One region of the Rhizobium sp. S96 genome, then DNA from elsewhere that is predicted to be linked to it. Evidence: predicted binding sites of a transcription regulator. Region 1 holds the regulator's gene; each other region holds the start of a gene.

The links. Region 1 encodes PhoB, which activates phosphate uptake and scavenging genes when phosphate is short. Its sites were predicted from a motif close to TGTCATNNANCTGTCAT; they were not measured.
Region 2: the regulator PhoB is predicted to act here: its motif matches at 6,569-6,585, upstream of QTL94_RS24300 (UDP-2,3-diacylglucosamine diphosphatase).
Region 3: the regulator PhoB is predicted to act here: its motif matches at 6,381-6,397, upstream of QTL94_RS12675 (NAD-glutamate dehydrogenase).
Region 4: the regulator PhoB is predicted to act here: its motif matches at 4,237-4,253, upstream of olsB (l-ornithine N(alpha)-acyltransferase).

The regions. Positions count from the first base shown of each region.
Region 1 is NZ_JAUDRY010000003.1:272,848-280,919, reverse strand. Features, by position in the region: gene pstA (phosphate ABC transporter permease PstA) at 1-77, shown strand, start outside; gene pstB (phosphate ABC transporter ATP-binding protein PstB) at 92-907, shown strand; gene phoU (phosphate signaling complex protein PhoU) at 951-1,664, shown strand; gene phoB (phosphate regulon transcriptional regulator PhoB) at 1,701-2,384, shown strand; gene QTL94_RS02360 (aspartate/glutamate racemase family protein) at 2,456-3,106, opposite strand; gene QTL94_RS02355 (GcrA family cell cycle regulator) at 3,263-3,799, opposite strand; gene QTL94_RS02350 (aspartate aminotransferase family protein) at 4,221-5,420, shown strand; gene argF (ornithine carbamoyltransferase) at 5,466-6,383, shown strand; gene QTL94_RS02340 (Hsp33 family molecular chaperone) at 6,476-7,471, shown strand; gene apaG (Co2+/Mg2+ efflux facilitator ApaG/CorD) at 7,472-7,864, opposite strand.
Region 2 is NZ_JAUDRY010000033.1:5,954-14,025, reverse strand. Features, by position in the region: gene QTL94_RS24325 (LTA synthase family protein) at 1-884, opposite strand, end outside; gene QTL94_RS24320 (TolB family protein) at 1,113-1,946, shown strand; cobalamin riboswitch at 1,972-2,155, shown strand; gene bluB (5,6-dimethylbenzimidazole synthase) at 2,197-2,892, shown strand; gene QTL94_RS24310 (DUF2865 domain-containing protein) at 2,896-3,981, opposite strand; gene QTL94_RS24305 (NADP-dependent malic enzyme) at 4,106-6,418, opposite strand; gene QTL94_RS24300 (UDP-2,3-diacylglucosamine diphosphatase) at 6,633-7,457, shown strand; gene QTL94_RS24295 (MFS transporter) at 7,622-8,072, shown strand, end outside.
Region 3 is NZ_JAUDRY010000010.1:86,727-94,798, forward strand. Features, by position in the region: gene QTL94_RS12670 (MFS transporter) at 2-1,390, opposite strand; gene QTL94_RS12675 (NAD-glutamate dehydrogenase) at 1,419-6,194, opposite strand; gene pdxY (pyridoxal kinase PdxY) at 6,453-7,328, shown strand; gene QTL94_RS12685 (carbonic anhydrase) at 7,398-8,039, shown strand.
Region 4 is NZ_JAUDRY010000003.1:389,049-397,120, forward strand. Features, by position in the region: gene QTL94_RS02920 (class I SAM-dependent methyltransferase) at 1-510, shown strand, start outside; gene QTL94_RS02925 (TrmH family RNA methyltransferase) at 507-1,367, shown strand; gene lspA (signal peptidase II) at 1,364-1,867, shown strand; gene QTL94_RS02935 (hybrid sensor histidine kinase/response regulator) at 1,923-4,190, shown strand; gene olsB (l-ornithine N(alpha)-acyltransferase) at 4,301-5,176, shown strand; gene QTL94_RS02945 (NADP-dependent malic enzyme) at 5,237-7,522, opposite strand; gene mutS (DNA mismatch repair protein MutS) at 7,647-8,072, shown strand, end outside.

The sequences.
Region 1 (8,072 bases):
TCGTCCTGCTCCTGTTCCTGATCGTCATGAACCTCGGAGCTATCCTTCTGCGTCGTCGCTTTGAGCGCCGCTGGTAAACGGAGTAAACATCATGAACATGTTGACGGAAGCAGCAGTCGAGAAAGCGCTGGACCAGAAGATGAATACCATTCCGTATAAAATGATTGGCCAGGACGTATCGGTTTACTACGGCGAGAAGCGCGCGCTCTTCGACGTCAAGCTGAACATCCGCGAAAATACCGTGACGGCGCTCATCGGCCCGTCCGGTTGCGGCAAGTCCACGTTCCTGCGCAGCCTGAACCGCATGAACGACACGATCGACAATTGCCGCGTCACCGGCAAGATCACGCTCGACGGCGATGATATCTACGATCCGGATATCGACGTGGTCGAACTGCGCGCCCGTGTCGGCATGGTGTTCCAGAAGCCGAACCCGTTCCCGAAGACGATCTACGAGAACGTCGCTTACGGCCCGCGTATCCACGGCCTCGCAAAGAGCAAGGCTGACATGGACCAGATCGTCGAACACAGCCTGCAGCGTGCCGGCCTGTGGAACGAAGTGAAGGATCGCGTTCACGAGTCCGGCACCGGCCTCTCCGGCGGTCAGCAGCAGCGCCTTTGCATTGCTCGCGCCGTTGCGGTCAGCCCTGAAGTCATCCTGATGGACGAGCCGTGCTCCGCGCTTGACCCGATCGCCACCGCCAAGGTCGAGGAGCTCATCCACGAACTGCGCGAAAGCTACACCATCGTCATCGTCACACACTCGATGCAGCAGGCGGCTCGCGTTTCGCAGCGTACCGCCATGTTCCACCTCGGCAACCTCGTCGAGGAAAACGACACAGACAAGATGTTCACCAACCCGGATGACCCGCGCACCCAGGACTACATCATGGGCCGCTTCGGTTGATCTCCGGCAACGGTAACCCTCAGGACATTCAAGGATAAGCCCCATGGCATCGACACATATCTATTCCGCCTACGACGACGACCTGAAGTTCCTGTCCCGCCGTATTTCGGAAATGGGCGGTCTTGCAGAACAGATGGTTTCAGACGCTGTCCGCGCCCTGGTGAACGGCGACACGGCGCTGGCCCAGAAGGTCATTTCCGACGACGTGATCCTCGACCACGCCGAGCGCGAGATCGGCGACAAGGCGATCATCACCATTGCACGTCGTCAGCCCATGGCCGCCGACCTTCGCGAAATCATGGGTTCGATCCGCATCGCGGCCGACCTCGAGCGCGTTGGCGATCTTGGCAAGAACACTGCAAAGCGCGTCATCGCCGTGCAGAGCAGCGGCGTTCCCCGCAAGCTCGCTCGCGGCCTCGAGCACCTCTCGGAGCTGGCGCTTGTCCAGCTCAAGGAAGTTCTCGACGTTTACACGAGCCGTGCTGCGGACCGCGCCAAGTCGATCCGTGAGCGCGACGAGGAAATCGACGCGATGTACACCTCGCTGTTTCGCGAGCTGCTCACCTACATGATGGAAGATCCGCGCAACATCACCAGCTGCACGCATCTTCTCTTCTGCGCCAAGAACATCGAGCGCATCGGCGACCATGCGACCAACATTGCCGAAACCATCTACTACATGGCCACCGGTGCCCAGCCGGAAGGCGAACGTCCGAAGGACGATACCGCCAACACCGTCGGCGCAGTCACTGAATAATCGTTCCGCGACCGCGCCCCCAGGAGACCGAAACGAATGATACCTAAAGTAGCTGTCGTTGAAGACGAAGAGGCCCTGAGCGTGCTTCTTCGCTATAACCTTGAGGCCGAAGGCTTCGAGGTCGACACCATCCTGCGCGGCGACGAGGCCGAGATCCGGCTGCAGGAGCGCACGCCCGACCTTCTGATCCTCGATTGGATGCTGCCTGGCGTGTCCGGCATCGAGCTCTGCCGTCGCCTGCGCATGCGGCCGGAAACCGAACGTCTGCCGATCATCATGTTGACGGCCCGTGGCGAGGAGAGCGAACGCGTTCGCGGCCTGTCCACCGGCGCCGACGATTACGTGGTCAAGCCGTTCTCGACACCCGAGCTGGTTGCCCGCGTCAAGGCGATGCTGCGCCGCGCCAAGCCGGAAGTTCTCTCGTCGCTCCTCAAGTGCGGCGATATCGAACTCGATCGCGAAACCCACCGCGTTCATCGCAAGAGCCGCGAAGTCCGCCTGGGGCCCACGGAATTCCGCCTGCTGGAATTCCTCATGGCCTCGCCAGGCCGGGTCTTCTCGCGTTCGCAGCTTCTGGACGGCGTCTGGGGCCACGACATCTATGTCGACGAACGGACCGTCGACGTCCATGTCGGGCGTCTGCGCAAGGCGCTGAACTTCTCCAACATGCAGGATGTGATCCGTACCGTTCGCGGCGCCGGATACTCAATGGAAGCCTAGGCTTCCATCGAGCCGCCAGCAGAGCGGGCCGCTGGGGGCGTCCTGCGGGCATAGGGAACGAGCCGCCGGTGTCAGGCGTCTCGCGAAACGCTTGCCACAGCGGCGGCCAGGCCCGCCGCTGGACTGCTAAGGGGTTTGGGACCATCCTTGACCAGATCGGCAGCGCCCGCCATCGACGCCTGGGCGAGAGCAACGGCCGCGGCCCCCTCGCGGTAAGCGGCATCTGCCGCCTCGGCAATGACCGCCAGATATCCATCACGATTGCCGGCCTTGAAGAGATTCCATGCCCCCGGCACCAAGCGCACTTCGAACGCCGTTTGCGTTGCCTCGGCTGCCGTGGCGAAGAGTTGCGCCGTTGGTTCCACGGTGGTTTGAACCGCGCAAAGAACGACGACCCGGCCTCCAGCCTGAACTGCCTGTTCCGCCAAGGCAGCGTCGACGCGAAGGGTGGGAATGGACACGGTGTCGCCCAATGCGTCCACCGACGGCCCAAGGGTCGAGCATGTGAGGATAACGGCATCAGCCGTTCGACCGAGCGATCGCAACAGCGAAGCGGTTTCATGAGCAATGTCACGGGTGAGCCCACCCGAGCGTTCGGCGTCTGCGAGCAGATCGGGCCGGACCGTATGGGCAAGCGTTCCCTCGGCGAGGCCGATCTCTCGTGCCGCGGCCTCGAATACAGCAATGTTGCTGTCGGCCGTATGTAGGCAGGATATTTTCACCGCATGCTCCAGTGCGCGCGAACGCCGAACGCAACACGCATCCCCCTACAGAAACGCAGCGCGCCCGGTATGGCATGCGAGCGCTGTCCGCGTTGCGCAGTCAACAAAAAACGGGCCCGCGAAGGCCCGTTTTGCATTCCTTATCCGGCTTCCGGATCAAGCGACCCGGTTTGCAGCCTTCCGGCGCTCGTTCACCGGCTGGTATGCCATGCGCTGGTGATAGGTGCAGTAAGGCGAGGAATCCGGGGATTCACAGCCGCAGAAGTGAAAGTCGTCCTTCAGCGGATCGCCGACCGGCCACTTGCAGGTGCGTTCCGTGAGTTCCGTCAGGCCAAGGCGGCGCGAGATCGGTACGACCACGTTGGCAGCAGGACGGTAGCTGACTTCTTCGATCGCATCGATGTCGATCTCTTCCTTCAGCATCGTCGCGCCCTGCTGGCGGGTGACGGTGCGGGTGGCGGTGATCCGGGATGCATAATTCGGAGCGCGTGGTGCCGACGTGGCGCGCTTCGGCGTTCTTGTCGCCGTCGACGTGCCGCCGGCCTTGGCCCGGCCCGGCAGGCTCAAGCGGTGAACTTTGCCAATGACGGCATTGCGGCTTACACCGCCAAGTTGTGCCGCGATCTGGCTGGCGCTCAGGCCTTCGGACCACAGCTTCTTCAGTTTTTCAACGCGCTCGTCTGTCCAGTTCATGCCCCTGTCTCCGCCTTATTAGCGTTGGTGTAGGCAGAATCCTTCACCGTTGCCCCGGACGTGTCCGAGGCAAGAAACGCTTGCTCGATTTTGGTGACTAGTTCCGCCGCATGCAGTCTAGTAATTGAGTTTTAACCTAGTGTGAGGCTGACTCCGTGACAAGAGTCGGTTGAATCGCGGAGAATCGAATTTCAAGTTTTCCCCAACTTGCTGGGGCGGAGAGTCATTTATGCAACATTAATTGTTGATAGATTTAGGCGCCCTGATTGCCAGCTTGACGCATGCACTAAAACCTCAGTTTTGTTGACATTGCAGTGCGAAAAGTAAATAGTGCTGCTTGCCGCCGAAAGGCGGCATTTTTAATTTTCTGGACCCCCTTTTTAGCCGGAGTCCGATGTAGCCAATGACAGGAGATCGCGCCATGGCTGAAGCCGCGCCGCTTTATGATACCTACTCTCGTGCCCCTTTGCGGTTCGAGCGAGGAGAGGGCGTGTGGCTGATCACTGAAACTGGCGAGCGATATCTTGATTTTGGTGCCGGCGTTGCCGTGACCTCGGTTGGTCATGGGCATCCCCATGTCGTTGGTGCGCTGAAGGCGCAGGCAGACAAGGTCTGGCACCTGTCCAACATCTATGAAATCCCGGGCCAGGAAACATTCGCAAAGCGCCTGACGCAGGCGACCTTCGCGGACAAGGTGTTCTTCACCAATTCCGGCGCAGAGGCACTCGAGTGCGCGATCAAGACGGCGCGCCGCTACCAGTTCTCCAAGGGGCACCCCGAGCGTTTCCATATCATCACCTTCGAAGGCGCATTCCACGGCCGGACACTGGCAACCATCGCCGCCGGCGGACAGGAAAAGTACCTGGAAGGCTTTGGCCCCAAGGCGCCGGGCTTCGACCAGGTGACGTTCGGCGATGTCGAAGCGGTGAAGGCCGCGATCACAGCGGAAACGGCAGCCATCCTGATCGAGCCCGTTCAGGGCGAGGGCGGCATCCGTCCCGCGACCACAGAATTCATGAAGGCGCTGCGCCAGATCTGCGATGAAAACGGCCTGCTGCTGATCCTCGACGAGGTTCAGAGCGGTGTCGGACGCACGGGCAAGCTTTTTGCGCATGAGTGGTCGGGTGTGACGCCTGACATCATGGCTGTCGCCAAGGGCATCGGTGGCGGCTTCCCGCTCGGCGCCTGCCTGGCGACTGCTGAGGCGGCGTCTGGTATGAAGGCCGGTACTCACGGCTCGACCTACGGCGGCAATCCGCTCGCCATGGCGGTCGGCAATGCCGTGTTAGACGTTATTCTCGAAGACGGCTTCCTGCAGCATGTGCGTGACGTCTCGCTGGTGTTCCGCCAGGGGCTCGCCTCGCTCAAGGATCGCTATCCCGACGTCATCGAGGATGTTCGTGGCGAAGGGCTGATGCTCGGCGTCAAGGCCGCCGTGCCATCGTCTGAATTGCTGCAGGCGATCCGCGCAGCGCAACTGCTGGCGATCCCCGCCGGCGACAATGTCATTCGTCTTCTCCCGCCGCTGGTGGTCACCGCCGATGAAGCCCGAGAAGGCCTCGCCCGACTGGAGCGTGCCGCCGAAAGCGTTCGCGCTTCCAAGATCAAGAAGACGGCTTGAACGGATAGGTGCCCGGCCTGACGGCGGGCGTAATAGGTAACGACAATGGCTTCCCCCAAACACTTCCTCGATCTCTCCGCGGTATCGTCCTCCGACCTGCGGGTGATCATGAACGACGCTATTTCCCGCAAGCAGGCATTCAAGGCAGGCCAGGGCGACAAGCCGCTGGCAGGTAAGATGCTGGCGATGATCTTCGAAAAGCCCTCGACCCGTACGCGCGTCTCCTTCGACGTCGGCATGCGCCAGCTCGGCGGCGAAACCCTGTTCCTTTCCGGCACCGAAATGCAGCTCGGCCGCGCTGAAACCATCGGCGATACGGCCAAGGTTCTGTCGCGCTACGTTGATGCGATCATGATCCGCACGACGGAGCATTCCCGGCTGCTGGAGCTTGCCGAACATGCGACCGTTCCCGTGATCAATGCGCTGACGGACGACACGCATCCCTGCCAGATCATGGCCGATATCATGACCTTCGAAGAGCATCGGGGCCCGATCAAGGGCAAGACCGTTGCATGGACGGGCGACGGCAACAACGTGCTCCATTCGTTGATCGAAGGGGCTGCGCGGTTCGGCTATCGCATGAACATGGCCGTACCCCTTGGTTCCGAGCCGAAGGATCACTATCTGAACTGGGCCCGCAATGAGGGCGCCGAAATCATGCTTGGTCACGATGCTGACCGCGCGGTTGCCGGCGTCGATTGCGTGGTGACCGATACCTGGGTCTCCATGAATCAGGAACATCGGGCCCGGGGTCACAACGTCTTCCAGCCTTATCAGGTCAATTCGGCTTTGATGGCGCAGGCCGGCAAGGATGCATTGTTCATGCATTGCCTGCCCGCCCATCGTGGTGAGGAAGTCACGGACGAGGTGATCGACGGTCCGCAATCCGTGGTCTTCGATGAAGCGGAAAACCGCCTTCATGCGCAGAAGTCGATTCTTGCTTGGTGCCTGGGCGCGATCTGAACCATACTGGATGCCACATTCGGCCGAAAAGGCCTGTGGCCGCGCGAGCGGATGGGCACCTTTGTCCGCCGCTCACAGACTAGGAGAAGACCATGGCAGAACCTGCAGCCACGCTCGGCGAGTTCGATTTCGCCGGCGATGATCACGTCGTTCCCTTTCAGGTCGAAGGCCTGGATGTGCGCGGTCGCGCCGTCCAGCTCGGCCCGATGCTCGATGCCATTCTTGAGCGCCACAATTATCCGGCGCCGGTCGCCCGGCTGCTGGCCGAAGTCATCGCGCTGACGGTGCTGCTCGGAACGTCGTTGAAGTTCGAAGGCAAATTCACGGTCCAGACGAAGAGCGACGGTCCGGTCGACCTGCTCGTCGCCGACTTCTCGACGCCGGAAAACGTGCGCGCCTATGCCCGCTTCGATCAAGGCCTTCTCGACGCCGCCATCGCGGCCGGCGAGACCGAGCCTGAGCAACTGCTTGGTAAGGGCATGCTGGCCTTCACCATCGATCAGGGCAAGTTCAGCCAGCCATACCAGGGCATCGTCGCGCTCGACGGCGCCACGTTGGAGGATATCGCCGGCACCTATTTCCGCCAGTCCGAGCAGATCCCGACGCGCGTTCGCCTTGCGGCGGCCGAGCTGTTTGATCGCGACGAGAAGGGCAAGGCGCGCCACCGCTGGCGGGCAGGGGGGCTTGTCGCCCAGTTCCTGCCGGAGGCGCCGGAGCGCATGCGCCAGTCCGATCTGCATGGCGGCGATGGCGACACCGGCACCAGCCAACACCGGGAAGACGACGCCTGGGCAGAGGCTCGTTCGCTCGTCGAGACGATCCATGCCGACGAGCTGACGGATCCGCAGGTCGGAACCGAGCGGCTGCTCTTTCGCCTGTTCCACGAACGCGGCGTACGCGTCTACGAACCGCGCGCGGTTTTCGACCGCTGCTCCTGTTCGCGCGAAAAGATCAAGGGCGTACTGAAGGGCTTCTCGGCGGATGAAATCGAAGCCAGCCAGGAAGACGGCCAGATCGCGGTTACCTGCGAATTCTGCTCCACGACCTATCGCTATGAGGTCGAGGAAGTGACCGAGGCTGCAGAGTGATCAGTTCAGGACTCTGAGCAGTCCTGGCGAATCCAGGGAGAAGGCGGGGATCTCGACATCGAAGAGCTCGCCTTTTTCCGTTTCCATCTGGTAATGGCCGAACATCAGGCCCGACGGCGTATCGAGCGGGCAGCCCGACGAATACTCGTAGGTATCGCCCGGTTCCAGGCGCGGCTGTTCGCCCACCACGCCCGCTCCGGTCACCTCATCGACGATGCCGTTCTGGTCGGTAATGTTCCAATAGCGGTTGACGAGGCGAACGGTCAGATCGGAATTGTTGCTGATGACGATCCGGTAGCCCCAGACATAGCGATCGTCGTCCGGGTCGGATTGCTCCTCCAGATAAAAGGGCTCCACCACCACTTCAATGTCTCGTGTCAGCGCGCGGTACATGCCTTACACCTTAGCCGCAATACGTTACTGGTATCTTATAAGAGCCCTGATACGTCAATAAACGGTACTTCGAACATCCCTTAAATGCGTCTAAATGCTCGGAATCGCGACTTTTTCGTGTGTTAAGACTAATATCTTGCCCGCCTGGCGCGAGCGGCGGCAGGGTTGCCATGCCGGAAGATGGCCGGATCGAAGGCGACCCGGCCAC
Region 2 (8,072 bases), on a different contig from region 1:
GGATCGGCCGACAGCTTCAGCGTCTTCAGGCGTGTCGGATCCCAGAAGGACTCGCTCATCACCATGATGACATCCGGCTTTTCGCTCGGGCCGCTGAGATATCCGTAGTTGCGTGCCGGAATGGCGTCCAAGGCCTGCGGGCCAATGCCTGCGGGTGCGGCGACGTCGGCCATCGGGACGTTGAAGATGAAGGCGAGTATGAAACCGTTGCTGCGGTAATTTTCCTTCTGATCCCACATCATCGGCACGACCTGCAGGCGATCGCGGATCCAGGAGTATTGCGAGTAGTCCATCAGCGAGCCGAAGGCGGCGACCACGGGCAGGCCGAGGCAAAGGCACCTGACACGCGCCTTGCTCTGCAGTTTGGGGAAATGCCGCCAGGCAAAGCGCCAGGCGAAGACCATGCCGGCCAGCGACAGCAGAATACCCATTGCCAGGACAATCGCCGTGACCGGTCGCTCGCGCACCATGACAGGCAGAAGCTCCATGATCTGCCGACCGAACAGGATATCCGACGGATAGAGAGGATCGGAGAGGTAGTGCTGCTTCTGATTGGAAACGAAGGCGGGAACGATCACCAGCGGCAGGACGATCAAGGCGGATAGAAAGCGCCGACCGAAAGCCGCATCGAGGGTGAGCATCAGCACCGTCAGCATCACCACGGTGGTCATACCGGGACGGGCCGTCGAGGTGAGGAATGTCCCCACGTCGCCAACACCACCGCGTGCGATCATTTCGACCGTAATCGTTGCAAGAAGCGCAATCAGCGCAGAAAGGGCGGTCCCCACAGCGCCGCGCGATATGGAGGCACGACCTTCACCCGCGCCAGCGTAGAACGACGCGACACGAGACGCCGCTCCGGACCTTAAAACTTGCGCGATCAACGGTGAAACTCCAATATCATAAAACCTTCACCGAACTGTCACATCTTGGTCATGAACGCTAGATGAACCGTTTTAGTTTCCTGCAGTTCTCGCATTTTGTTGATGCCCGAAGAGGCTGAACGGAAGGGCCATCGCCGGTGCGGGGCAAGGTAGCTGCCGAGAGTTTTCTTGCGCCCAATCAATCGGTCGCGTAGGTCAGGGACCGGTTTGAGTTTGAGGAGGCTTGGCGTGCGCAGTTCCGTGGAGATCTACAACGTTCGAACGGGCACTGCCCGGATTGTCTGGCAAACCGACAAGCTTGTCGAGGCACCGAATTTCTCGCCCGACGGGAGCTATCTGCTGCTCAACGGCGACGGGCTGCTCTATCGCCTCGCCCTCGACGGCTCAGGCGGCTTCGAGAGATTGGATACCGGCTTCGCCGTCCAGTGCAACAATGATCACGGCATCTCGCCTGATGGAACGCAGATCGTCATCTCGGACAAGACCGAGTTCGGCAAATCGGCGATCTATGTCCTGCCGATCGAAGGCGGCACGCCGCGCCTGGTCACCCCGAACCTTCCGTCTTACTGGCATGGCTGGTCGCCAGACGGGAAGGAACTCGCCTATTGCGGCATCCGCAACGACGTCTTCGATATCTACACGATTTCGGTCGAGGGTGGCGAAGAGCGGCGCCTGACCCACGGAGAGGGACGCAACGATGGTCCTGATTACTCCGCCGACGGCCGCTGGATCTACTTCAACTCAAGCCGCACCGGCCTGATGCAGATTTGGCGCATCCACCCGGATGGCACGGGGCTCGAGCAGGTTACGCAGGACGACTACGGCAACTGGTTTGCTCATCCGTCGCCCGACAACGACCGGGTTCTGATCCTCTCCTACGACCCTGATGTGTTCGACCACCCGCGCGACCTGAATGTCCGGCTCCGGATGATGGACATGGATGGCAACAACCTGACAACGCTGTTCGAGCTCTTCGGCGGGCAGGGGACGATTAACGTTCCGAACTGGTCACCGAATGGTGACGAGTTCGCGTATGTCCGCTACTTCCCGGTACCGGATTGAACGATTGCCTTTGTCTTCGTTTCGGGACATAGAACGCGCGTCGGGTGCCCGCCAAGCGGCGGGAGAATCGGGAATTCGGTGAAAGACCGGAACGTGCCCAACGCTGTAAGGCCGACGTCTGCCGCTTGATATGCCACTGGCTTGCGCCGGGAAGGCGCTGCAGACGGATGACGCCAAGTCAGAAGACCGGCCCGACAATCATAGACTGACCCGCGCGGACGGCGGGCGGTTGTATTGTTGGGGATTGACGATGCGACCAGACAAATCTGGCTCTCTATCGAGAGCCGGTGCCTTTTCAGCCGATGAACGTGCGGCCGTTTACAAGGCAATCGAAACCAGACGGGATGTTCGATCCCAGTTCCTGCCGGACCCGTTACCTGACGACGCTGTCAGGCGGCTGCTTGCGGCCGCGCACCACGCGCCTTCGGTCGGCTTCATGCAGCCCTGGAATTTCATCCTGGTGCGTGACCAGGACGTGAGGCTCCGCGTATGGGAGGCTTTCAATCGCGCCAATATCGAGGCCGCAGAGATGTTCTCCGGTCAACAGCAGGCGGCATATCGTGCGCTGAAGCTGGAAGGCATCCGGAGTGCGCCTCTCGGAATCTGCATCACTTGTGATCCGGACCGATGTGGCGACGTGGTGCTCGGGCGAACACACAATCGGCGCATGGATTCCTATTCCACCGTTTGCGCCGTCCAGAACCTGTGGCTTGCCGCGCGGGCGGAAGGCATCGGTGTCGGCTGGGTCAGCATCTTCCACGAGGCGGAGCTGAAACAGATACTCGGCGTCCCGGAACGGGTCGAAATCGTCGCCTGGCTCTGCATCGGCTATGTCGACCAGCTCTACGACCAGCCGGAACTCGCGATCAAAGGCTGGCGGCAACGTGTGCCGCTCTCAGACCTGATCTTCAACGATGCGTGGGGGCGAACGGAGGACGCTTCGTGAGCGTCACTGCTGTTGCGGCTGGGCGCCGGGGGCCAACGGGTGCTTCAGATCGATCGTTTCCTGATCGCCGGCGAGGAACTGCGGGCCGACCTGCCGCACCTTGCCGCTCTGTGGCTCGTAGGGCCGATCCGGCACGCTCGCCTGCGGGGCAGACGCGGTCGCGGGGGCGGGCGTCGGCTTCGCGGTCTGTATCGTCGTGATCGAGCCTTTTTGCGGAGGTTCACTGACGGCCGACTGATTTTTCCGCATGCGTTCGTAATAGGCCGGGAGATCGCAGGTGCAGGACGACTTCTCGCCCGGCTTGCGCTTCTTATAGGCAAAGGCATTGGGCAACGCGCTGTAGGGGGCGCCCGATGTCGTCGACGTCATGTTCGACGTCTCGGTGTTCGAAACGTCATGATAGAAGAGCTCGGTATCGACCCCGGGGCACATCTTCGAGCAGGTATCGGCGTCGCGGGCGAAGTCGAATGAGGTCGCATTCGAGCTGATCGGGAAGAACCCGCCATCGCAGGTCCGTACGCAGACGGTATTGAGGTGGGAAAGGCCTTGCGTGCCGACGCCACCATAAAACCTGCGGCCTGGGCTCCCTCCGAGCGGAATGAAGGTATCGTTGTGCATCGCCTGATCTTCGACGCTCGGTGGCTCGGCATATTGAGGATCGTCGCTGACGGTCGGCTCCTCGTTGCAACTATTGGCGTCGAGCGCGGCCATCAGCTCGTTGCGGGTCCGCGTATCCTCGCTCTGTGAGCGCAGTTCGTCGCGTCGGTCCTGGAGGTAGCGGATATTGTCGGCCATCCTGGCTTCGGCCTGCTCGAGCTCGCTGCAGTAATCCGCATCGTCACCGCCGATGACCACCATGCTTCCCGAAGTGCAGCCGTTGCGCCGCAAGTCGCCTCTCACCTTGCGAAGCTCAAGGTTCTGCTCGGCGATGGCGCTTGCAAAGCGCCGGACTTCCGGGTTGCTGCCGATCACCTGCGGCAGATCGGCAAGTCGTGCGCGCAGCTCGCCGCAGATCGGTGCGACTTGCGCAAAAGCGGGCGTCGTCGAGAGGGCTATCAGCAGCGTGAGAGACAGGTTCCGGCGGTTCAAGGCATCGTCCCGTAAATGAGCAAATACCAGTTCGGGGCGACGCATATCGCCGCCCCTTGTCTTAGCTTGTTTGTCTTAACAAGCTGCCGTCGGAATCCTAAAGCATTTTCCCGGTTTCGACCACTCAGGCTGGCTGAGAGGCCTCGACCACGGCGAGCGCTGCCATGTTGACCACACCGCGCGAGGTAACCGACGGCGCAAGAATATGAGCCGGCAGCGCCGCACCGAGAAGGATCGGGCCGACATGAAGGCCGTCTGTCATCGACTTCACCACACCGAGCGTGATGTTGGCCGCGTCGAGGTTCGGGAACACCAGGAGGTTCGCTTCGTCGTGGAGTGTGGTATCCGGCATGACGCGCTTTCGCAGCGTCTCGGTGATCGCGCTTTCGCCATGCATTTCGCCATCGACCTCAAGCATCGGCGCGCTTTCGCGAACAAGGCTCAGAGCCGTACGCATCTTCGTCGCGCTTTCGGACTCGCGAGAGCCGAAATTCGAATGGGAAACGAGGGCGACGCGCGGCGTGATGCCGAAACGCTTGATTTCCTCGGCTGCCAGAACCGCCGATTCCGCGACCTCCTCTGCCGTCGGATTGAAGGTGACGTACGTGTCGGTGAAGAAGGTCGCGCCGCGCTGCGAAATCAAGAGGCTGAGCGCCGAGAAGTCGCGAACATCCTTCCGTTTTCCCACGATCTGGCGCACGTCGCGCAGGTGCTTCTCATAGCGGCCCTCAAGACCACAGATCAGTGCGTCGGCTTCACCGCGCTTCAGGGCAAGGGCACCGATCACGGTGGTGTTCGTGCGCACGATGGTACGGGCGGCTTCGGGGATGACGCCGCGGCGGCCAACGAGCGACAGATAGAGATCGACATATTCACGGAACCGCGGATCGTCTTCCGGGTTGATCACGTCGAAATCGGACAGCGGCCGGATGCGCAGGCCGTAGCGCTTCAGACGGGTCTCGATGACCTGCGGACGGCCGATGAGGATCGGCTTGGCAATGCCTTCCTCAAGCAGCACCTGGGCGGCGCGCAATACGCGCTCGTCTTCGCCTTCGGAGAAGATCACCCGTTTCCGGTCCGCGTTCTTCGCAGCGGCAAAGATCGGCTTCATCACGAAGCCGGAGCGGAAGACAAAGCGGTTCAACTGGTCGAGGTAGGCATCGAAATCCGTGATCGGGCGGACGGCCACACCGCTCTCCGCCGCAGCCTTGGCGACAGCCGGGGCAATGCGGAGGATGAGGCGCGGATCGAACGGCGAGGGGATCAGGTAGTTGGGTCCGAAGATCGGCGTCTCATCGGAATAGGCGCGAGCGGCGACGTCAGACGGTTCTTCGCGGGCAAGGGCGGCGATGGCGCGAACGGCCGCCATCTTCATTTCCTCGTTGATTGTGACGGCGCCGCAATCGAGAGCGCCGCGGAAGATGTACGGGAAGCAGAGGACGTTGTTGACCTGGTTCGGGAAGTCCGAACGCCCCGTGCAGATCATCGCATCCGGGCGGGCGGCGCGGGCGAGATCCGGCATGATTTCGGGGTTTGGATTGGCAAGCGCCATAATCAGCGGCTTGTCAGCCATCTGGGCCAGCAGCTCCGGCTTCAGCACGCCGGCAGCGGAGAGACCGAGGAAGACATCGGCACCGCCGATATTTTCGGCGAGCGTGCGGGTATCGCTCTTCTGCGCGTAGACGCTCTTCCATTCGTCCATCAACTCGACGCGGCCTTCGTAGACGAGGCCTTCGAGGTCGTGGACCCAGATGTTCTCGCGCTTCGCGCCGAGCGTGACGAGAAGGTTGAGGCAGGCAAGTGCCGCAGCACCGGCGCCGGAGGCGACGATCTTGACCTCTTCGATCTTCTTGCCGGCCAGTTCCAAGCCATTCAGGATAGCCGCGGCAACGATGATGGCGGTACCGTGCTGGTCATCGTGGAAGACCGGGATCTTCATCTTTTCGCGAAGCTGGCGCTCGATCTCGAAACATTCGGGCGCCTTGATGTCCTCGAGGTTGATACCGCCGAAGGTCGGCTCCAGCGACGCGACCGTGGAGACCATCTGATCGACGCTTGTAGCATCCACTTCGATATCGAAAACGTCGATGTTGGCGAACTTCTTGAAGAGGACCGCCTTGCCTTCCATCACCGGCTTCGATGCCAGGGGGCCGATATTGCCCAGGCCCAACACCGCGGTGCCGTTGGAGATGACCGCCACGAGATTTGCGCGTGAGGTATAGTCCGCAGCCGTCTCCGGGTTGTCGCGAATGGCGAGGCAGGGAGCAGCAACACCGGGCGAATAGGCGAGCGCGAGGTCGCGCTGGTTGCCGAGTGGCTTGGTGGCCTGGATCTCGAGTTTTCCGGGACGGGGGTAGCGGTGGAAGAACAGTGCCTGCTCATCGAGGCTTCCGCCTGCCGTATTCGCTTCCGTCTTGGATTTTTCGTGATGATCCATCGTCGTCTCCGGGCTGTCGCATGCTGTCTTTGGTGGCCTTCAATACATCAAACGCAACCGCTGGACAGTCAAATTTTCGAAAATTGCTCAATTTGAACCATGGTTTCGAGACCTTGGGACCGCTGTGTAAAAACAGGCAGGGAGAGGGGATGTCATCTTCCTGAAACACGACTCTGGTTTTCAGAGACACAGATGAACCAGGGACACGGGCAGGATGCTTGTGAAGGATAATATGGATACCCGTCACTTCCGTACGCTCTTTATTTCCGACGTACATCTCGGCTCGAAGGCCGCAAAGGCGGATTTTCTGCTCGATTTCCTCAAGTATCACGAGGCCGACACCGTCTATCTCGTCGGCGATATTGTCGATGGCTGGCGCCTGAAGCGCAGCTGGTACTGGCCGCAAGATTGTAACGACGTCGTGCAGAAACTGCTGCGCAAGGCGCGCAAAGGCACCCGCGTCATCTACATTCCCGGCAATCACGATGAATTCCTCCGCGACTTTCCCGGCATGCACTTCGGCGGCATCGAAGTCGCCGAACGGATGATGCACGAGGCCGCTGACGGCAAGAAGTATCTCGTCCTTCACGGCGACGAGTTCGACGTCGTCGTTCGCAATGCGCGGCTGCTCGCCTATCTCGGCGACTGGGCCTACGACATGGCGATCATGATCAATGTCGGCCTTGCCGCCGTTCGCAGACGCCTTGGAATGCCTTACTGGTCTTTCTCCGCCTGGGCCAAGCTGCAGGTGAAGCATGCGGTGAACTTCATCGGCGAGTTCCAGAAGGTCGTTGCGGACGAGGCGCGCAAGCACGACGCCGACGGCGTGATCTGCGGGCACATTCATCACGCCGTGATGGAGGACATGGACGGCATTCGCTACATCAACACCGGCGACTGGGTTGAAAGCTGCACGGCAATCGTCGAACACATGGACGGCACGTTCGAATTGATCGAATGGCGCACGATGGCCGACGCCCAACCCATCACGCTTGCCATCGAACACCAGAAGCCGGAACTCGCGCAGCAGGCCGCGTAAGCAGGCCGTCTCGGCACATCTCTTTCGGAAACATACCCTTCGGGCGTTGCGTCCGCGCGACAGCTCCCAATTATTTTTGAAATCGGTTTGGGCGGGCTATTTCTTGCCATAGTCGCCCTTAGGTTGACGTGTTAGGCAACGGTCAGTTTCCTTCAGGTCTACCCATGATTCCCGTTCAAAATCTCTCCAGGGGAGAGGGCGCGCCACCGCGCTTCCGATTGCTAAGCGCGCTGTCATATTGCGCGCCTCTCCTTGTGAACGGCGTTGCCTTGCCCTTCTTTCCAGTCTGGCTGGCACTTCACAAATTCACCGACCATGAAATCGGCCTCATCCTTGCCGTGCCCATGATCGTGCGCGTGCTGGTCGCACCCATTGTCGCGATGTACGCGGACCGGATGAAGGAGCGTGCGGACGTTCTTCTGTTTTCCGGTGGGCTTTCACTGCTGACGGCGATCGCCCTCTACTGGACGACGACGTTCTGGCCGGTTCTGATCGTATACACCATCCAGGGCGGGACTTTTTCACCCTATATTCCGGTGGTGGAATCGATCGTCATCTCCGGCGTCCGCCGCTGGGGCCTCGACTACGGCTCGATGCGCGTCTGGGGGTCGATTG
Region 3 (8,072 bases), on a different contig from region 1:
GCTACGCCCTGTCCGCTGGATAGGGCGTACGGATCAGGATGATCAGGCCGCCGGCAAGAAACAGCACGAGTGTTGCCATGCCGAAGCGGGACGAGTCGGTCATATAAGTGACGATCGAGAAGATCAGGGTTGCCATGAAGCTCGTCGCGCGACCCGACAGCGCGTAAATTCCAAAATAACGCCCGGCCTCATCGAGGCTGACGCTTCGCGCGAGATAGGATCGCGACGAGGCCTGGACCGGCCCAAACGCTAGGCCGATCAGAAGTCCGTAGCCGATATAGGCCTTTTCCGCGGCGGTCCCGAAAAGACTACCGGTATCGGCGGTCGGCAGCGCAACCAAGCCGAAGAGGGTAAAGCCAGGTCCGGTCGAAACAATCCCGGCGGTCGCAATCAGCAGCATGGTCAAGCTGACGATCACCGTCGTCTTCGAGCCCATGCGCGCATCCAGGCGACCAGCGATCAGGCAGCCGAAAATTGCGACCACGTTGAGAATGATGCCGTAAATGCCGATCTCGATCGTTGCCCAGCCAAACATGCCGGCTGCGAATGCTCCCCCCAGGATCAGAAGTCCGTTGACGCCGTCCTGGTAGATCATGCGGGCGATGAGGAAACGGAAGATCCCGCGTCGCTGCTTGAGTTCGCCAAGAGTATTCCTCACCTCCCCCAGGCCGGAACGCACGGCCGCCACGAAGGGAAGACCGCGCTTTGCATCAGGGGTGAAGAAGAACATTGGCAGGATGAAGATGAGGTACCAGACCCCTGAGATCGGTCCGGTAATGCGGGCGTCCTCGCCGGTGTGCGGATCGAGGCCGAAGAGCGGATCGATCCCGAGGATTGTCTTGCCGCTTTCGGGGCTGCCGGCAAGCAAGGCTACCACGGCGATCAGCACGATCATTCCGCCCAGATAGCCCAAGCCCCAAGCCGTGTTTGATAGCTTTCCAACGTCAGTCCTGTCGACAAGTCGCGGCATCATCGAATCGTTGAAGACGATCGAAAACTCTGCGGCAATCGACGCCAGGATCATGAAGATCATGGGGTAAATGACAGGCGACCCCGGCGCGGCACACCAGAGGCCGAAGAGGCTTGCAATCTTGACGACGGCAAAGGCGCCAATCCAGGGCTTTCGCGCTCCTGATTGGTCTGCGATCGAGCCTAGAATGGGAGACAGGACAGCGATGATGATCGACGAAATCGTCGCTGTGTTACTCCACAACGTCTGGGCGGAAACGGGGTCCTCGGTCAGCCGCGACACAAAATAGGGGCCGAAGATGAAAGTCGTAACAACTGTGAAGAACGGCTGCGCCGCCCAGTCGAAGAGCATCCAACCCCAGATGCCCCTTTTCGACGCCTTGGCAGGCCGCGTCCCGGTCCAGTCGATGCGATTCACCAATCAGCTCCCATTTTGGAAGCGGACTTTCTCACCTCGTCCCGTCTCGCGCAAGATCGGTCAGCAAACCGGCTGCGACGGTGATGCGTGCGAGATTGGGATCTCCGCCTTCGCTCAAGCTCGACAGCTCTTCGGCAATGCGGTTGATCCTGATCCGGTCGCCCGCATGCCAAGCCTGGACCGGAAGCTTTTCCTTGCCATGGTTGGAAAGCACCGCGGTGACGATGTCGCGTCTCGCGCTGGCGATCTGATCTAGGCTCCGTGCAAGCGCCAGGCTCTCATAGTGATCTGAGGTCACGATGCGGGCACCGGCGGCAAGCAACCGTCCGATCCGGAAGGTTCTCGTTACCGCGAAGTAGCTCTCGGCGGCGCGAACCAGCGTTTCGCCGGTGCGTTCGGCGATCTGCATGATCTCTGGCACCAGGGCAAAACCAAGCAGATGCGCGATCTCGGACGCCAAGCCTTCCGGCAGTCCTGCCTCGCGATACTCGCTTTGACGCGCATCGAGCTCCGGCACGACCTGACCGGCAAAAACGGGCTTGAGCTTCTTGAAGGCAGCCTGCAGTCGCTCAACGGTTTCGCCAATATTGCCCCGTGCCATCTGGGTCTTCAGCAGTAGCCGGGTAAGGACAGTGAAGATGTGGCTGATCTCTTCATGGATGCGATTTTGCATCTGCCCTGAGATCTTGCCGTCCAGAGCGTCCGTCTCGGCCCACAGTCGCCCGAGATCGAAACCGTCGCGAGCAATGATGGCCGCGCGTACCACCTCAGCTGCGGAGGTTGCCGTCGCATCCATCATGCTGACGGCAAAGCCCGGACCGCCGCGGTTGATCGCTTCGTTGGCCAGTACCGTTGCGATGATCTCACGCTTCAGGCGATGTTCCGTGATATCGGTCGCATTGGTTTTTTGCATCTTCGCCGGGAAGTAGCGAGACAGCGTTGCCGCGAAATAGGGATCGTCAGGCAGGTCGCTGGCCGCAAGGGCGTCGAAAAGCACGATCTTGGCATAGGAGAGGAGGACTCCGATCTCCGGCCGCGTCAGCGGCTTGCCGCCGGCGTAGCGCTCGGCCAGGGTCGTGTCGTCAGGAAGTGTCTCGACCTTGCGGTTGAGCTGTTTTGCGGCCTCCAGCACGGTCATAAAGCGGGCAAGTTCCAACCCGTTGGCAACACCCTTGCGTTCAGTCAGCGAGATCGCCAGCGACTGAAGATAATTGTTGCGCAGCACGAGTGCCGCTACTTCCTCAGTCATCGACGACAGAAGCTGGTCGCGCTTTGCGCGCGTCAGGCGTCCGTCATGCATGGCGGCGGCCAACGCGATCTTGATGTTTACCTCGACGTCGGAGGTGTTCACGCCGGCCGAGTTGTCGATTGCATCCGAATTGCAGCGGCCGCCCTTGAGGCTGTAGGCGATGCGACCCTTCTGCGTGACCCCGAGATTGGCCCCTTCCCCGATGACCCTGGCACGAACCTCGTCGGCACTGACACGGATCGGATCGTTCGCGCGATCGCCGACATCAGCGTCCGTCTCGGAAGCTGCCTTCACATACGTACCGATGCCGCCGAACCACAACAGGTCGACCTGGCTCTTAAGGATCGCCGTAATGATCTCGAACGGCGTGGCGACCGTCTTGTCGATGCCGGTCGCCGCTGCGGCCTCTGGCGTCAGCGTCACCGATTTCACCGAACGGGAGATGATCATTGCGCCTGGGGAGAGGATGCTCTTGTCGAAATCCTGCCAGCTTGAGCGAGCGAGATTGAACAGGCGACGACGCTCTTCCAGCGTCTTTGCCATGTCCGGATCCGGATCGATGAAGATGTCGCGATGGTCGAAAGCAGCCACAAGCCGGATCTTCGGCGACAGCAGCATGCCGTTGCCGAATACATCGCCCGACATATCGCCGACACCGGCAACGCTGAACGGCGTCGTCTGGATATCGATATCCATTTCCCGGAAATGACGCTTGACGGTTTCCCAGGCGCCGCGAGCGGTAATGCCCATCTTCTTGTGGTCGTACCCGGCCGAACCGCCAGAGGCGAAGGCATCGTCGAGCCAGAAGCTGGCTTCCTGGGCGAGTGCATTGGCCGTGTCCGAGAATGTCGCCGTGCCTTTATCCGCCGCAACGACGAAATAGGGGTCGTCGCCATCGAGCCGCACGGTATCCTTTGGTGCTAGGATCTCCATGCCGGAAATATTGTCGGTGATCGACAAGAGCGTGCGAATGTAGGTTTTGTAGGCCTCACGTCCGGAATTGAAAATCTCGTCGCGGTTGCCGCCAACGGGAAGCTTCTTGGGGTAGAAACCACCCTTGGCACCGACCGGTACGATGACCGCGTTCTTGACCTGCTGGGCCTTGACCAGACCGAGCACTTCCGTCCGATAGTCTTCGGCGCGGTCCGACCAGCGAAGGCCCCCACGGGCGATCTTGCCGAACCGCAGATGAACGCCTTCCACCTCGACGCCGTAGACGAATATCTCACGGAACGGTCGCGGCTCGGGAAGGCTATCCACGGCAAAGGGATCGAGTTTGAAGGCGAGCATCGCCTTCGCGGTGCCGTCCTCGTTGCGCTGGAAGTAGTTCGTCCGCAGCGTGGCGTCGACGACGTTGACGTAACGGCGCAAAATACGGTCGTCATCGAGGCTCGGGACCTCCGCCAGCGCCGTCTCGATTTTTCCGTGCAGTTCGGCTGCCTTCTTAATCCTGGCCTTTTCAGCAATTCGCGGGTCCAGCGTATCGTGGAACAACCGGAAGATCAGCGTGGCGATAGCTGGATACTTATCGAGCGTTGTCGCGATGTAGTCCTGCGAATAGGCAATGCCCGCCTGGCGCAGATATCGTGCATAGGCGCGAAGGACGCTGGTCTCCCGGGCCGACAGGCCGGCGGAGACGATAAGCCGGTTGAAGTTGTCGTTGTCGATAATGCCGCTGAAAGCCGACAGAAAGGCTTCTTCAAGCGCCGGACCCTGGCGCGCGAGATCCACATCAAGGCCGCCGCGGGCTTCAAGCTCCATATCGTGCAGGACGACTAGGTGTTCGGAGCCATCGTTCAGCGTCACGTCGATGTCGAAGGTTCCTTCGCTGATCACGTTGAAACCGAGATTTTCGAGCAAGGGTACGCGCCGGGACAGCGCAAGCTGGCCGCCGGCGTGGAAGATCTTCAAGCACAGCAGATCCACATCGTCCTTGCGTCGCGTGTAGAATCCGATCCGGATCTGTTCGCCTGTGGCGCAACCGGCGATGTCTTCCAGGTCGCTGAAGGTTTCCTCCGGCGGAAAGAGATCCTGGAAAGCGTGGCTGACCTGGATCCTTGGCGCCTTGGGGCCGGCCAAGGCTTCGAAGCGGTCGTCCCAGCGTGCGGTGATGACGCGGATCGCTTCTTCGAGGCGCGCTTGCGGCACGCGTGGCGTCTTGCCGCCGGAGCGTCCGATGATGAAGTGTACGCGGGCGACACCGCCCTCCGGGAAGGCGGGGTAGTAGGCGGACACGCGACCATCGTAGATCGTCTTCAGATACGTTCCGATCTTCTCGCGCACGATGGAGTCATATTCTTCGCGCGGGACGTAGACGATCACGGAAACGAAGCGATCGAAGTGGTCGATACGTGGCAGGGCGCGGACACGGGGCCGGTCGGCCAGATCGTTGATCTGTTCTGCGAAGGTTGCCAGCAGCGTCGTGTCGATCTGGAAAAGATCGTCGCGCGGGTAGGATTCCAGCGTATTGTCGAGCATGCGACCCGAATGGCTCATCGGATCGAAGCCGAAATGTTCTTTCACCTTTTCGATTTTCGACCGTAGCAGCGGAATATCGCTGGCCAATGAGGTGTAGGCCGTCGACGTAAACAGGCCGACGATGCGCAGCTCGCCGGTGACGTTGCCATCCGCGTCGAAGCGTTTGACGCCGACATAGTCCATATAGGCTCGCCGGTGGACGATTGATTTCACGTTCGCCTTGGTGACGATGAGGAAGTCCGGGCCATCCAGGAATGCCAGAATTTCGGGCGTCGTGGTCACGGCATCCTTGCCGGTACGCAGCACCAGCACGTCGGGATTGGAAAGAATGCCCAGACCCGTTCCCTTGTCGCGCTCGACTTTGGCGCTCGACCCCTTACCCGAGTAAAGATATTCGCGCATGCCGAGGAACGTAAAATTCGCATCACGCAACCAGGTCAGAAAGGCGATCGCCTCGTCTCGTTCGGCCTTCCTGCGTCCGGCTGGATAAGAGGACAGCTCGTCGATCACGGTGCCAAGCCGCGCAATCATCGGTTTCCAATCGGACACCGTCAGCCTCACCTGCTCGACAACAGCTCCGATGCGCTTGATCAGATCGCTCGCCTGCGCAGCCGTGAGCGGAGAGATATGCAGCTGGATATGGCTGACGCGATTGGCCGGTTCGCTTGGCGCGTCGGCCACATAGAGCTCTGGAGCTCCTCCGTCCTTCATGACCAGAATCGGGTGCACGGCCATGAAGAGATCGCGATAGCTACTCGTGACCTCGCCCATCACCGATTCATAGAGGAAGGGCATGTTGTGGTCGGTGACCGAGAGGATCGATACCGGGGTTCCGTTTGGCGCTACGTCAGCGACGGTCTCAATGCTGATGCGAGGAGTCTTGCGGCTCCATGCAGCAAGTTCACGAGCGCAATGAACCGCCGAAAGTGCCAGCATCTCCGGCGTATAGGCCTCGAGGTCGTCGTTGCTCGCCCGACCGAAGAGAATTTCTGGATCGATGTGACTCTCGCCTATGGCAGCGGCGATCTTGCTCGCGCTTTCGAGCTGTTTTTCCCGCTTAGGATTGTTTCGAGCAGCCATTCCAGATGTTCCCTCATGTGTTGGATTTTCGGCAGGTTAGCAGAAGATTGGACGGAAAAATCTCTAAAAGAAGGCGGAAACGGACAGCTTTCGTGCGTTTTTTCCCTCGAAGACGCCTGATTCTTAAAAAAATGCGGAACTTTTTCATTTTGCGATTGCGCCGGTTCGGAGACATCGCATGTCCGGATGAAGGACGGTTGACAGTTGCTCGTCAAAAAGGAGATCTACGGAAACGAATAGAATTCGGATCGGAAGAAGATGTCCCAGAATACAGCGGGAACTGTGATCGTGATCTCGAGCCATGTGGTACGCGGCTCAGTCGGAAACCGTGCGGCCGTATTCGCGCTGGAAACGCTCGGCCATCAGGTTTGGGCGCTGCCGACCATCGTTCTGCCATGGCATCCCGGCCACGGGCGATCTACGCGGCTAACCTTCGCCGAGGCCGATTTCGATGCCGCGATCGACGATCTCATCCGCGCACCCTGGATTGGCGAGGTCCGAGCGGTTCTTACGGGGTATTTTGGCAACGCTGCGCAGGCGCGTTCGGTCGCACGGCTCGTCGCCGCGCTGCGGGAACGAGATCCGGATCTCTTCTATGTTTGCGATCCCGTGATGGGAGACCTGGGCGGCCTCTATGTACCGGAGGCGACCGCCGAGGCCATCCGGGACCATCTTATTCCGCTGGCCTCGCTTGCGACACCCAACAGGTATGAGCTGGCCTGGCTCGCTGGCGCTCCGCTTGAGGACAATACCGCGATCATCGATGCCGCGCTGTCGCTTGGACCTTCGCGTATGCTCGTTACTTCCGCGGTACCGATGATGGCCGGCGGTACCGGAAATCTCTATCTTTCGGGACGGCATGCCCTGCTTGCCGAGCATCGCCTTGTCGAAAAGCCGCCGAACGGTCTCGGCGACCTGCTTGCCGCCCTGTTCCTCTCCCGGCTCCTGTCGGGAATGGAGGATGAGAAGGCGCTCCAGCTAGCAACGGCAAGCGTCTACGAGGTTCTCGCGCGCGCCGTTAAACGTGGTAGCGATGAACTGACGCTTGCAAGCGACGCGTCCAGCCTGGCAACGCCGATGGCCATGGTGCAGATGCGGCGGCTGCTGCATCCGGCGCAGAGACGAAAGAGCTAGCTTTCTTCGTGGCGGTGATTTTGCACTGCTATGGTTGATCTTGTCCGGTTCCCGCTGTAATCGAATGACATGCAGCGTTTTCCAAACACCCTTCTGGACGGCTATCGCAACTTCATGAGCGGGCGTTATGCCGATGCTCGTGACCGCTATAAGACGCTCGCCGAGAACGGCCAGAGCCCAAGCACCCTCGTCGTAGCCTGTTCAGACTCGCGCGCTGCGCCGGAGCTGATATTCGATGCGGGCCCCGGCGAGCTGTTCGTTGTTCGCAATGTCGCCAACATGGTGCCGCCCTACGAACCGGACGGCCATTTCCATGCCACCTCGGCCGCATTGGAATTCGCCGTTCAGGTGCTGAAGGTTTCCGACATCGTCGTGATGGGACACGGCCGTTGCGGTGGTATTCGCGCAGCGCTCGATCCCAACGCCGAACCGCTGTCACCCGGCGACTTTATCGGTCGTTGGATGTCGCTTGTACGGCCGGCCGCCGAGCAGATCCAGAGTAACGACATCATGACGCCAGGCGAGCGACAGACAGCGCTTGAGAGAATTTCGATCCGAAACTCGATCGATAATTTGAGAACGTTTCCGAACATCAAGGCGCTGGAAGAAGCCGGCCAGATCCAACTTCATGGTTCCTGGTTCGATATTTCGACCGGTGAGCTCTGGGTGATGGATGCGGAGACGCGCGACTTCGTTCGCCCCGAAATCTAAGCACAAATAAAAAGCACCGAAGTTGCCTCCGGC
Region 4 (8,072 bases), 120 kb from region 1:
GGCTACACCGGCGTTGCCTCACTGGTGGCGGCAGCCGCCGGCGCTGAGGTGACCCACGTCGACGCCTCCAAGAAGGCAATCGGCTGGGCGCGCGAGAACCAGGCGCTGAGCCGGCTGGACAAGGCGCCGATTCGCTGGATCTGCGAAGACGCCATGAAGTTCATCCTGCGCGAGGAACGGCGCGGCAATACCTACGACATCATTCTCACCGACCCGCCGAAGTTCGGTCGCGGGCCGAACGGCGAGGTCTGGCATCTGTTCGACCACCTGCCCTTGATGCTCGACGTCTGCCGCGAGATCCTGTCACCGAAAGCCGTCGGCCTCGTGCTGACCGCCTATTCGATCCGCGCCAGCTTCTATTCGATCCACGAACTGATGCGCGAGACGATGCGCGGCGCCGGTGGCGTGGTCGAGTCCGGGGAGTTGGTGATCCGTGAGGCCGGGCTGGACGGCAAGACGCCGGGCCGCGCGCTCTCTACCTCCCTCTTCTCCCGCTGGGTGCCGAAATGAGCCACGAACACAGGGGCTCCGGCCCGCACAGGGTCGGGCAGGTGAAGGAAGTGACTTCGCTCGCCAATCCGATCATCAAGGATATCAAGGCGCTCAGCGACAAGAAGACCCGCGAGCAGAGCGGCGCCTTCATGGCCGAGGGCCTGAAGCTGGTGATCGATGCCATCGAGCTCGGCTGGACGATACGCACGCTGGTCTATGCCAAGGCAGCCAAGGGCAAGCCTCTGGTCGAGCAGATGGCGGCGAAGACCATTGCATCGGGCGGACTGGTGCTCGAGGTCAGCGAGAAGGTGCTTTCCTCGGTCACTCGTCGCGACAATCCGCAGATGGTGGTCGGCATCTTCGAGACCCGCTGGAAGCCGCTGCGCGACATTCATCCGAAGCAGGGTGAAACCTGGATCGCGCTCGACCGCGTCCGCGACCCGGGCAATCTCGGCACCATCATTCGCACGGCGGATGCGGCTGGCGCTTCCGGCGTCATCCTCGTCGGCGAAACCACCGACCCGTTTTCGCTGGAGACGGTGCGCGCCACGATGGGTTCGGTGTTTGCCGTTCCGGTCGCGCGCGCGACGCCGGAAGAGTTCATCGCCTGGAAGAAGCACGCCGGCGTTTCGGTGGTGGCAACCCATCTCGCCGGCTCGGTGGACTACCGGACGATCGACTACAAGAAGAAGCCCGTCGTGATCCTCATGGGCAACGAGCAATCCGGCCTGCCCGACCATCTCGCAAAGGAAGCCGATGTGCTTGCGCGAATTCCACAGCAGGGGCGCGCCGACTCGCTTAATCTCGCCGTCGCCAGCGCCGTGATGATGTTCGAGGCCCGGCGCCATCTCCTCTCACTCGACGAGGCCAAATGACCGAGCAGACGCTAGACCGCCCAACGCTCTTTTCGCGCCCCCTGCCGATCCTGATCTTCATCGTCATCGCCGTTGTGCTCGACCAGATCGTCAAGATCGTCGTCGACCATACGCTGCCCTTGCAGGAAGTGGTGCCTGTGATCCCGATGCTGGCGCTCTATCGGACCTATAATCTCGGCGTCGCCTTCTCGATGTTGTCGGGGATGGACGGCTGGTTCATCGTCGGCATGCGACTGGTCATCGTCGCCTTTGTCATCTGGCTCTGGCGCCGCACCGGCAAGCAACGCACCTTCGCGCATCTCGGCTATGCCTTCATCATCGCGGGCGCGCTCGGCAACCTGATCGACCGCTTTCTCTATGGCCACGTGATCGACTACATCCTGTTCCATACAGAGACATGGTCGTTTGCAGTCTTCAACCTAGCCGACAGTTTTATCACGATCGGCGCGGGATGCGTGATATTAGACGAGCTGATGCAACCTAAAAGCACAAACGCCTAAAATTTTATCTGTTTGCTGAAGGCATTCGGAACGGGCGTCATGCTAGTCGAATGCCATGGTTGGTCTGGGTCGATTGCACGAAAAGCTGGCCGCCGCATTCGGCGGGCAAGCTGCTCATCACGGCGATGAGCAGGCTGCGGACGACTTTACCTTCAAAAACACAAGGCCGGCGCGACCGGCGCGGTCAGGGATCGCATCACGCAAGCTGCTTTCGTTCTGGCTCGGCGGCGTCGGTCTCATTGTCGGCCTTCTGCTCCTGGCGCTTGCCAAGCTGGGCGGCGTGTTTCTTCTTTCAATCGGAATTGCCGTCACGGCTCTCCTGCTTGTCGTCGGGCTTGCGGTCCTCTCTGTCCGGGGGAGTGCCAGGCGCCGCGCCGCAAAAAGGCACGGCCCGACCGGGCAAGGCGGAACGCAGCTGCTGGCCGACATCCACGATGCGCTCGGCGATATTGCCGTCACCCGTGGCATGGATCGCCGTATCATAACGGCCAACACCACCTTCCGCCGGTTGACGGGACGCCTCAATCCGGAGGGCCTGACCTGCGAGGAGATGGGTATCGCCTTTCGTCCCGGCGCGGAGCCGCACCGCTACGACGTCGAGGTCTCGACGCCGGAGGGGCAGCGGATCTTTTTCTGGAGCGATATCATCGTGCGCGATCCGGCGGACGGCCGCATGCTGCTGCAGAGCATCGCACGCGACGTCACGGACGAGCGCCTGCTGGCATACGCCCGCGAGGAGGCACGCCAGAAGGCGGAATACAACAGCGCTGCCAAGTCGCGGCTGCTTGCCACTGTCAGCCACGAGCTGCGCACGCCGCTTTCCGGCATCCTTGGCATGACGCACCTGTTCACCGAAAGCCGGCTGACGCAGGAGCAGCAGAACTATCTGACGGGCATCCGCCAGTCCGGCCACGCGCTCACCCAGCTGGTGGAGGACCTGCTCGACTTCTCGACGATCGAGGTCGGCCGTTTCCAGCTCAGGCCACGCCTGGAATCGCTGCGAACGCTGCTCGAAAGCGTCGTTGAAATGCTGGCGCACCGCGCCCACGAGAAGGGCATCGAGATCGGCGCGACCGTATCATCCGACGTGCCGGAGCTGATGAACTTCGACCCTGCGCGCTTGCGGCAGGTTCTCTTCAACGTGATCGGCAATGCCGTCAAGTTCACGCAGGTGGGCGGCGTGTTCGTTCGCGTTTCGCTGCAGGATGACGATCTGCACATCAGCGTCACGGATACCGGACCGGGCATGACGGACGAGGAGCAGGCACGCATCTTCGGCGAATTCGAGCAGGCCGGCAGCATCGTCGACAAGAGCAACGGCACCGGCCTCGGACTGGCGATCTCCGCCCGCATCATGCGCGAATTCGGCGGTTCGTTGACTGTCGCGAGTGAACGCGGCACAGGCAGCGAGTTCAGCATCCGCTTTCGCGTCGATCTTCCCGAGGAAGCGCGCGGCCGGCGGGACGCGGTGCTTGCGGGAAACGTCGTCGTGCTGTTGGCGCCGGCAGGCGCGGCCCGCATGGCGACCGCCGAAACCATCGGTACGCTCGGCGGCGATTGCCATCTCGTCAGCGACGGCATGGCCGCGCGTGAGCTGCTGCTGGAAATGGCCAAGGGAGGCCGCCGGCCGACTGACATCATCGTCGATCATCGCATGTCCGCCGAATTCGCTGCGCATCTTGCCGATCGAACGGAGATCGCGGCGCTTGGCCTGCGCAAGATCTTCCTCGTCAATCCGGAAGAGCGCAGCTCGCACTCCCTCGACCTCTTCGATGCCTGGCTCATCCGGCCGCTGCGGGAGCAGTCGCTGATCGACGTGCTGCGCGGCCGTATTCGCGGCATGGAAAAGCGCGACGCGTTGAACGACAACCAGCCCGGCTTCAGCGCGGCGATCCCCGAACAGGGCAATCAGCACGGCCTCAATATCCTGCTCGCCGAAGACGATCCGATCAATGCCATGCTGATCCGCGCCATGCTTGAGAAGGCGGGACATACGGTTCACCATGTCGAGGATTTCGAGGCTCTTCTCGACCGGGCGCTCGGCGAGCGGAGCGTGCGTCCGGACATCGTCATCAGCGATCTTTCCATGCCCGGTGGCGACGGAATCGAGATGATTGGCCGGCTACGTGGGCATGAGCGCCGGCTCGACGTTCCCTCGGTGCCAATCATCGTTCTGACAGCCGACAAGCGCGACGAATCCCGCAGACAAGTCTTGCTGAACGGCGCAAACCGCGTCATGCTAAAGCCCATTGATCCGATACGGCTGCTGACAGAAGTTCAGGCCGTGGCCGCACTCTCTGCACGCCGATCTGAAGCGCTATAACCGCCTTGCAACACCTCCCGGGTCACGCGTTAGAGGGGGTTTAAAATGTCACTTTCCTGTCGCATATAAGTGTTTTATGGCCTTCCAAAGCCGGCAACGAAAGAATCGCCATGTCAGTAGACATCCGCAACCGTGACAGCGTCTCGGAGACTTTGCCCCCTTCTGGAACAGCTGCTCCGAAAGAAAATGACGTGTTCGGCCGCATCGGGAATCTCGAGACGAGACTCGCCCGTACGCCCGGCGAAGTGGATGCCGCGCAGGCTGTCCGCTATCGCGTCTTCGTCGAGGAAATGCAGGCGCAATTGCCGGCCGAGGCGATGCGCCGCAAGCGTGATTTCGACCGTTATGACGCCTTTTGCGACCATCTGCTGGTGCTCGACCGCTCGATCGAGGGCGACAGCGAGGACCAGATCGTCGGCACCTACCGCCTCCTGCGACAGGAGGTCGCGATGGCCAACGGCGGCTTTTACTCGGCTTCGGAGTTTGCCGTCGATGACCTGATCGCGCGCCATCCGGATAAGCGCTTCATGGAGCTTGGCCGCTCCTGCGTTCTGCCCGATTATCGCACGAAGCGGATTGTCGAACTTCTCTGGCAGGGCAACTGGGCCTATGCGCTGAAACACGGCATGAGCGCCATGTTCGGCTGCGCGTCCTTCCCCGGCGTGCACCCCGAAAGCCACGCGCTGGCGCTTTCCTTCCTGCATCACAATGTCTCGGCCAAGGACGAATGGGCCGTGGGTGCGCTTCCGCATCTCGCCCGTGACATGGATCTGATGCCGAGCGAGGCTGTGAACCCGAAGCGGGCGCTGATGGCGCTGCCGCCGCTGATCAAAGGCTACATGCGTCTCGGCGCGATGGTCGGCTCCACCGCCGTCGTCGATCATGCCTTCAATACGACGGATGTGCTGATCGTTCTGCCGATCGCCAGCATTTCGGACCGCTATCTGAACTACTACGGCGCCGACGCCGGACGGTTCGCGAGCTAAATCGCCGCTTTTGCCTGAAGAGGAAGCCCGCTTTGCCCTCGCAAAGCGGGCTTTGTCTTGTTAGCTACCCGCCGTATAGGCGGCGATTGCCGCCATGTTGACGATGTCGGAGTCCTTCGCGCCCATCGAGGTGATCTGCACGGCCTTGTCGAGACCGACAAGGATCGGGCCGATGACCGTCGAGCCGCCGAGTTCCTGCAGCATCTTCGTCGAGATCGAGGCCGAGTGGAACGCCGGCATGACCAGAACATTGGCCGGGCCGGAGAGACGGCAGAACGGATACTGTTCCATCGCCTTGCGGTTCAGCGCCACATCGGCAGCCATCTCGCCGTCGTACTCGAAGTCGACGCGGCGGCTGTCGAGGATCTTCACCGCCTCGCGCACGCGCTCGGAGCGCTCGCCCGACGGATGTCCGAAGGTGGAATAGGCAAGCATGGCGACGCGCGGCTGGTAGCCCATGCGGCGTGCGAAGCCTGCGGCCTCGACCGCGATATCGGCCAGTTCCTCAGCCGATGGCATGTCGTGGACGGCGGTATCGGCGACGAAGACTGTGCGGCCGCGGCATAGCGCGATCGAAACGCCGATCACGCGGTGACCCGGCTTCATGTCGATGCAACGGCGCACGTCCTCGAGCGCCGTCGAGTAATTGCGGGTAATGCCGGTCACCATGCCGTCCGCGTCGCCGAGCGCGACCATGCAGGCCGCGAAGTGGTTGCGATCGTTATGGATCAGGCGCTGCGCGTCACGGTGCAGATAGCCTTTGCGCTGAAGGCGCGCGTAGAGATAGTCGATATAGGCTTCGACCCGCGTGGAAATGCGGGCGTTGACGATCTCGATGCCGGGACGGTTGAGGTCGACGCCGGCGCGCTCTGCGGTCTGATGGATCAGGTCCTCGCGTCCGAGCAGGATCGCCGTGCCCAGCTCCTGGTTCGCATAGGACATCGCCGCGCGCATGACCTGCTCTTCCTCGGCTTCGGCGAAGACGACGCGCTTCGGACGGCGGCGAACGCGCTCATAGAGGCTTGCCAGCGTCGAGGCGATCGGGTCGCGGCGAGCCGAGAGTTCGCGGGCATAGCCCGCCATGTCGGTGATCGGCTTGCGGGCGACGCCGCTATCGATGGCAGCCTGCGCGACGGCGACCGGGATGGCCGAGATCAGGCGCGGATCGAACGGCACGGGAATGATGTACTGAGAGCCAAAGCGCGGCCGATTGCCCTGGTAGGCGGCAGCCACGTCATCCGGCACGTCTTCGCGCGCCAGCTTCGCCAGAGCGTTGACGGCTGCGATCTTCATGTCGTCGTTGATGGTGGTTGCCCGAACGTCGAGCGCGCCGCGGAAAATGTAGGGGAAGCCGAGAACGTTGTTGACCTGGTTCGGGTAGTCGGACCGGCCGGTCGCCATGATAGCGTCGTCACGAATGCGGGCAACCTCTTCCGGCGTGATCTCAGGATCGGGATTGGCCATTGCGAAGATCACAGGCCGGTCGGCCATCGAGCGGATCATCTTCTCGGAGACGGCGCCCTTCTGGGACAGGCCGAAAACGACGTCAGCGCCCTTGATGGCCTCTTCTAGCGTGCGCGCCTTAGTCTTGACCGCATGCGCGGATTTCCACTGGTTCATGCCCTCGGTGCGGCCCTGATAGATCACGCCCTTTGTGTCGCAGAGGGTGATGTTTTCAGGCGCAAAGCCCATGGCCTTGATCAGCTCGACGCAGGCGATTGCCGCAGCACCGGCGCCGTTGCAGACCAGCTTCGTCGTCTTCAGATCGCGGCCCGTGAGTTCCAGCGCGTTGATCAGGCCGGCGGCGGCGATGATTGCCGTGCCGTGCTGGTCATCGTGGAAAACAGGGATATCCATCAGCTCGCGAAGGCGCTGCTCGATGATGAAACAGTCCGGCGCCTTGATGTCTTCCAGGTTGATGCCACCGAAGGACGGGCCGAGGAAGCGCACGCAATTGATGAACTCGTCGACATTCTCTGTATCGACCTCGAGATCGATGGAGTCGACGTCGGCAAAGCGCTTGAACAGCACCGACTTGCCTTCCATGACCGGCTTCGACGCCAGCGCGCCGAGATTGCCAAGACCAAGGATTGCGGTGCCGTTCGAGATCACGGCCACCATGTTGCCGCGCGTCGTGTAGTCGTAGGCCGTGGCCGGATCCGCCGCGATCGCCTTGACCGGCACGGCAACACCAGGAGAATAGGCAAGCGACAGGTCGCGTTGCGTCGCCATCGGCTTGGTGGGAGAGATCTCCAGCTTGCCGGGGCGGCCCATCGCGTGAAACTCAAGCGCTTCATTGTCGGTGACCGACGTCACGGAACGTGGCTTCTTCTCGGTATCGGGCATTATTCCTCCAACGTCTTGTGGGTGACGCTTTGCTCTTCCTCAATCCCGGTTGTCATCTATAGCGGCGGGCGGCTAGGGTTGGCACCTGTTTTTTTTGGAAAAATCGCACTCCGTGAACGAACGTATGAACGCCAGAAACGAAGCTTTTTCGGCTGCCGCGCTTGCTACCGAGGAAAGCCGTGCATCGGCCACGCCGATGATGGAACAATTCATCGAGATCAAGGCTAACAACCCGGGCTCGCTGCTGTTTTACCGCATGGGCGATTTCTACGAGCTGTTCTTCGAGGACGCGCTGGACGCATCGCGCGCGCTCGGCATCACCTTGACGAAGCGCGGCCAGCACATGGGCCAGGACATTCCAATGTGCGGCGTACCGGTCCATGCGGCCGACGACTACCTGCAGAAGCTGATTTCTCTCGGCTTTCGCGTTGCGGTCTGCGAGCAGGTCGAGGACCCGGCGGAGGCCAAGAAGCGCGGTTCGAAATCCGTCGTGAAGCGCGACGTCGTCCGGCTGGTTACGCCAGGTACGATCACCGAAGAGAAGCTGCTT